Regions from separate parts of the Kineococcus sp. G2 genome, predicted to be linked through region 1. Evidence: riboswitches for the same ligand, from Rfam matches in the RefSeq annotation. Region 1 holds a riboswitch; the other holds the start of a gene.
What was found. A riboswitch is a leader RNA that binds a small molecule or an ion and turns the genes downstream of it on or off. The one in region 1 is predicted to bind S-adenosylmethionine.
Positions count from the first base shown of each region.

Region 1 (3,199 bases):
GTGCACCCCACCGCCGGCACCACCCGCGACCCGGTGGACGAGCTCATCGAGCTGGGCGGGCGCACCTGGCGCTTCGTGGACACCGCGGGCATCCGCCGCCGGGTGCACCTGACCAAGGGGGCCGACTTCTACGCCTCGCTGCGCACGCAGGCGGCGCTGGAGAAGGCGGAGGTGGCCGTGGTGCTCCTGGACGCCAGCGAGCCGCTCACGGAGCAGGACATCCGGATCATCTCGATGGTCGTGGAGTCCGGTCGCGCGCTCGTGGTGGCCTACAACAAGTGGGACCTGACCGACGAGGAGCGCCGGCACTACCTCGAGCGCGAGATCGAGAAGGAGCTGGTCCAGATCCCGTGGGCGCCGCGGGTGAACGTCTCGGCGATGACCGGCCGGCACCTGGAGCGGCTCGTGCCGGCCCTGGACACCGCCCTGGAGTCGTGGGACACCCGCGTGCCCACCGGGCGGCTCAACAGCTTCCTGGGGCAGGTCGTGGCGGCCCACCCGCACCCGGTGCGCGGCGGCAAGCAGCCGCGCATCCTGTTCGGCACGCAGGCCTCCACGCGTCCGCCGCGCTTCGTGGTCTTCGCCAGCGGCTTCCTGGAGGCCGGCTACCGCCGCTTCCTGGAGCGGCGCCTGCGCGAGGAGTTCGGCTTCACGGGCACCCCGATCGAGCTGAGCGTCCGGGTGCGGGAGAAGCGCCGGAAGTGATGTAGGGTTTACCCCGGTTCGCCGCCCGGCAACGGGGGAGCGGGCCATCGGGCTGTGGCGCAGCTTGGTAGCGCACTTGACTGGGGGTCAAGGGGTCGCAGGTTCAAATCCTGTCAGCCCGACAGGGGATCACCGCGCAGCGGTGAGGAGAGGGCCGGTTCCGTTCGGAACCGGCCCTCTCGCCGTGTCCGGGGGGTTCGCCTACCCTGGTGGGGCCAGGAGCACGACGACGAGCCCCCGGGGTCCACCATGACGACGCGCACGCCCACGCCACCGGCACCACCGCGTGGTCGGCGCAGGCCCGGCGGTGTCGCGATCGCCTCCGTCGTCCTCGGGCTCGCCGGTGCGCTGACCGGGCTGGTGCCGAGCCTGCACGTGCTGGCCCTGTGCCTGGCGGTGCTCGGCGCCGCGGCGGGCCTGGTGGCCCTCCTGCGCGGCCGCGGCCCGGTGCGGCGCACCGCCGCGGCCGGGCTGGTGCTGTCGCTGGCCGCGGCCGCCGTGGTCGTCGCCGTCACCGCCGCCGCCCGCGACGACGTGGTCACGGACGTGGTCGAGGACGCCCCCGGGGACGTGGCGGGGGAGCTCCCGGCCGACCCCGCCGGGGGCCTCGCCGGCGGCACGCGGCCGTCCGGGTCGCCCGAGGGCGTGGCGGTGACCGGCTGCGGCGAGCCCGACGCCTCCGGTGCCGCCACCGCCGTGGTGGAGGTGACCAACACCGCGCAGCAGACGCGCAGCCTCGCCGTCGCCGTGGAGTGGATGGACGCCGCCGACGCGCAGCTGGGCGTCGGGCGGGCCGTCGCGCGCGACCTCGCACCCGGGGAGAGCACCACCGTGCGGGTCGAGGGGACCGGTGTGGGCGGGGCCGTGGCGTGCCGCGCGCTGGAGGTCGTCCCCGCCTGAGCGGCGGCGGCGCTCCACGCCCCGGTCGAGGTTGACAGCACTGCCCCGCAACGGGCACGGTGTGGCCCACGACCATCCAGAGCGGCCGAGAGACCTGGCTCGACGACGCCGCAGCAACCCCCCTCCCGCAGGGCGTGGGTGCTTCCGCCAGGACCGATGGAGGGCACGGCATGACGCAGGACCGCACCACCGAACTGCACTCCCGACGGCACATCGACCTGTGCCGCCGCGGTTCCGCCGCCTGTCGCTGACGCGCGGACCCCGACCGCGGGGTGCGCCTCGCGGACCCGAGGCGCACTCCGCCGCCACCTCCGCCCGATCCCGGGCGCACGGAGGACCCACCGCTGAAACACCGCCCTGCCGTCGTGCGACGGCAGGGTCCGTCCCGAACCCGAGAGGAACACATGCCCACGCCCACGTCCGTCGCGGTGCCCACCGACACCACCGAGGCGAAGTTCGCCGCCTACGCCCACCCCGAGAAGCTCGTGAGCACCGCCTGGCTCGCGGAGAACCTGGGCCGTGAGGGTCTGGTCGTGGTGGAGAGCGACGAGGACGTCCTGCTGTACGAGACCGGCCACATCCCCGGCGCGGTCAAGGTCGACTGGCACACCGAGCTGAACGACCCCGTCACCCGCGACTACGTCGACGGCGCGGGGTTCGCGGACCTGCTCTCCCGCAAGGGGATCCGCCGCGAGGACACGGTCGTGCTGTACGGCGACAAGAGCAACTGGTGGGCCGCGTACGCGCTGTGGGTGTTCACCCTGTTCGGCCACGAGGACGTGCGGTTGCTGGACGGTGGCCGCGCCAAGTGGGCCGCCGAGGGTCGCGATCTGACCACCGAGGCGCCGCAGCGCGAGCGCACCGAGTACCCCGTCGTGGAGCGCGACGACAGCCGCGTGCGCGCGTTCGCGCCGGACGTGCGCGAGCACCGCGGCGGCCTGGTGGACGTGCGTTCCGCGCCGGAGTACACCGGTGAGCGCACCCACATGCCTGACTACCCGCAGGAGGGGACCCTGCGCGGCGGGCACATCGCGGGCGCGGCGAGCGTGCCGTGGGCGAAGGCGGCCAACGAGGACGGCACCTTCAAGGACCGCTCGCAGCTCGAGGAGATCTACTTCGACGCCGCGGGACTGACCCCGCAGACGGATACGATCACCTACTGCCGCATCGGTGAGCGCTCCAGCCACACCTGGTTCGTGCTGACGCACCTGCTGGGCCTGGAGAACGTGCGCAACTACGACGGGTCCTGGACGGAGTGGGGCAACGCGGTGCGCGCGCCCATCGCGGTGGGCCCGGAGCCGGGCACGCGCTGAACCCGGGTACTGCTCGGCGGGGGGTCCGCGGTGCACACCGCGGACCCCCTGCGCGCATCCGTGTGCGGCGCCACCCGGGTTCAGACGGTGGAGTGCTCGGTGACGGCCTCCTCGAGCGCGTCCTTGCGCGCGGCGAGCAGCGCGTCGACCGCGGCCGGGTCGTCGCGGTCCAGCTCGACCATGCGCCGACGCGTCTGCCCGCCGCGGACCACGCGCAGCTGGTCCTCGCCGATGCCGACGATCGCGGCGGCCGCGACGTCCTCGGCGCTCTCGTACTCGAA
Region 1 covers NZ_JBBBEM010000133.1:8,314-11,512, reverse strand. Annotated here, with positions in the region: gene der (ribosome biogenesis GTPase Der) at 1-705, shown strand, start outside; tRNA gene V9U69_RS18010 (tRNA-Pro) at 754-827, shown strand; gene V9U69_RS18005 (FxLYD domain-containing protein) at 955-1,605, shown strand; SAM riboswitch class I at 1,675-1,768, shown strand; gene V9U69_RS18000 (sulfurtransferase) at 2,010-2,918, shown strand; gene V9U69_RS17995 (SDR family NAD(P)-dependent oxidoreductase) at 2,999-3,199, opposite strand, start outside.

Region 2 (3,199 bases), on a different contig from region 1:
GCCCACCAGGCGGCGGGCGAGGTGGGGCACGACGAGGCCGACGAAGCCGATCGCACCGGAGGCGGCGACGAGCACGCCCACGCACAGGGAGACCGCGACGAGCAGCGCGGTGCGGAACGCGGCGGGGGAGACGCCCAGGCCGCGGGCGGTCTCGTCGCCCAGGGCGAGGGCGTCCAGGCGCGGCCCCCACGCGGTCAGGGCCGCGACGGTGCCGGCGGCCACGACGAGCACGGCGGTCAGCGGGGCGCCCCAGGAGGCCAGGCCGAGCGAGCCCAGCAGCCAGAACACCACCGAGCGGGCGCCCTCGGCGGAGCCGGAGGCGAAGACGAGGAAGCTGGTGGCGGCGTGCAGGGCGTACCCGACGGCCACGCCCGCCAGCAGCAGCCGCGCCGAGGTGACCCGCCCGGCGCCGCGGGCGACGGCGTACACCAGCACCGCCGCGGCCAGCGCGCCGGTGAACGCGCTGCCGGACAGGGCGTGCTCGCCCCAGCCGGCGCCGGCGCCCAGCAGGATGGCGGCGGCGGCGCCCGTGGAGGCGCCGGAGGTCACGCCCAGCAGCTGCGGGTCGGCCAGCGGGTTGCGGACCATGGCCTGCATCGCCGCCCCGCACACGGCCAGGCCCGCGCCGACCGCCAGGCCCAGCAGCACCCGCGGCAGCCGCACCTGCCACACCACCGCGTCCTCGACCGGGCCCCAGGCGGGGGTGGCCGGTGCGCCGAGCAGGTGGTGGGCGCTGATGCGCAGCACGTCACCGGGGGCCACGGCCGCCGCCCCCACCGCCGCGCCGGCCAGGGCGGCGGCGACGGCGGCCGCGACGAGGGCGGCCAGCACCAGGGTCCGGCGGCGGGTGGCGGCGCGCCGGCCCAGCGGGTCGCGCAGCGGGGCGGGCGTGGGACGGGGCGGGGCGCCGGCTGTCGGCACGGGACCTCCTGCGGCGCGGCGGGCTGGTGCTGTTGCAATCTACTCGCGACAAGGGCACCGCCCCGCGCTCGGCTCCCCGGTGCGGACGCGGATCCGGGCCGATCCGGGCCCGTCCGGGCCGACCCGGGGGTGGACCGGTGCGTTTTGACGTCCGATCCAGCGCCTCCTACGATTTGCGACGGCATCGAGTGTCAGCGACAAGCCCTGGCTTGCTGACCGGCAACCCTCGTCCGCGGTGGGGTGCTCCAGGTGAAAGCCCGGCGGGACGGAGCGTCCCGCAAGCGTGTGGCCGCCCGTCGCAGCAGCGACGGACCGGCCTGGCCGAGCAGGAGGCGACCCGTCGTGAGCCCACGCGCCACGTCCCCCTCGTGTCCCCGGGGCGGTACCGCCGCCGGCGGCTGACCGCCCCTCCCCGGCGAGCGCCCCTCGCCGCTCCCGCCGGCCGCGCGCCGGAGGCACCCCGAGAGCCCGCACCACCCCACGAGGAGACCCGAGTTGTCCAGCGCCGCCACCCCTCCCTCCCTGCCCGACAAGCCCGGGCGCAGCAAGCTGCCGATCGTCATCGGCGTCGCCGTCCTCGCGGTCGTCGCGATCGTCGTCGCGCTCGTCGTGCGCAACACCGGTGACGACGAGACCGCCACCACCGCGGCGGGCGAGACGCAGACCGTGCGCATCGGCGTCACCGACCAGGCCGAGCCGTACTGGCAGACCTACGTCGACCTGGCCCGCGAGCGCCTCGGCGTGGACGTGGAGCTGGTGAACTTCTCCGACTACAGCCTGCCGAACCCGGCTCTGAGCCAGGGCGAGGTCGACCTCAACCAGTTCCAGCACACCCAGTACCTGGCGAACTACAACGTCACCGCGGGCGACGACCTGCAGCCGATCGGCTCCACCGCCGTGTACCCGCTGCCGCTGTACTCCACCCGGTACGACGACCCCTCGCAGCTCCCGCAGGGCGCGAAGGTCGCCGTCCCGGACGACGCCATCAACGAGGCGCGTGCGCTGCTCGTGCTGCAGGACGCGGGCCTGCTGACCCTCGCCGACGGCGGTTCCGCCTTCTCCACCGTGCAGGACGTGCAGGACGCGAAGGTCGAGGTCGTCCCGCTGGACGCCTCCCAGACCGCCGGTGCGCTGCAGAACGGCTCCGTCGCCGCCGCCGTCGTCAACAACAACTACGCCACCAGCGCCGGGCTCGCCGTCGAGGACGTCGTCCACCAGGACGACCCCGAGAGCGCGGCCTCGGTGCCCTACGTGAACCTCTTCGTCTCGCGCGCCGAGGACACCGGCAACCAGACCTACCTGGACCTCGCCGAGCTCATCCACGACCCCGCCGTGCAGGCGGAGTTCGTCGAGAGCTACCCGCAGGCCGTCGTCCGCGACGTCGACCCCGCCACCCTGCAGGAGCAGCTGGCGGACGTCGAGGAGGACGCGCGGGCGGCGCAGGGCTGACGTGGCAGAACCCATCGTCCGCCTGACGGGCGTCACCAAGCGGTACGAGCGCGGCGGCAAGGCCGTCGCCGCCGTCGACGACGTCAGCCTCGACGTGCACGAGGGGGAGGTCCTCGCCGTCATCGGGTACTCCGGCGCCGGCAAGTCCACCCTCGTGCGGCTGGTGAACGCCCTGGAGGCGCCCACCTCCGGCACCGTGACCGTCGCCGGGCAGGACCTCACCCGGCTGGGCGAGAAGGAGCTGCGCCGGGCGCGCCAGCGCATCGGCATGATCTTCCAGCAGTTCAACCTGTTCCGATCGCGCACCGTCGCCGGGAACGTCGCCTACCCGCTGAAGGTGGCCGGCGTCCCCCGGGAGCAGCGCGACGCCCGGGTCGCCGAGCTGCTCGACTTCGTCGGCCTGCTGGACCGCGCCCACGCCCACCCCGAGCAGCTCTCCGGCGGGCAGAAGCAGCGCGTCGGCATCGCCCGCGCGCTGGCGACGAACCCGCCGCTGCTGCTGGCCGACGAGGCCACCAGCGCGCTGGACCCGGAGACCACCACCGAGGTCCTCTCGCTGCTGCGGCGGGTCAACCGCGAGCTCGGCGTGACCATCGTGGTCATCACCCACGAGATGGACGCCGTGCGGCAGATCGCCGACCGGGTCGCGGTCATGGAGGCCGGCCGCGTCGTCGAGGTCGGCGACGTCTACGACGTGTTCTCCACCCCGCAGACCGCCCCGGCGCAGCGGTTCGTGCGCAGCGTCCTGCACGACCGGCCCACCCGGGAGCAGCTGGCGCGGCTGCGCGAGCACCACCCCGGGCGCGTGGTCACCGTGCAGATCACCGAC
Region 2 covers NZ_JBBBEM010000017.1:57,844-61,042, forward strand. Annotated here, with positions in the region: gene V9U69_RS03745 (FecCD family ABC transporter permease) at 1-921, opposite strand, end outside; SAM riboswitch class IV at 1,102-1,211, shown strand; gene V9U69_RS03750 (MetQ/NlpA family ABC transporter substrate-binding protein) at 1,417-2,370, shown strand; gene V9U69_RS03755 (methionine ABC transporter ATP-binding protein) at 2,372-3,199, shown strand, end outside.
Region 2: it holds a riboswitch for S-adenosylmethionine, as region 1 does, so the genes downstream of both, V9U69_RS03750 (MetQ/NlpA family ABC transporter substrate-binding protein) here and V9U69_RS18000 (sulfurtransferase) in region 1, are expected to answer to the same signal.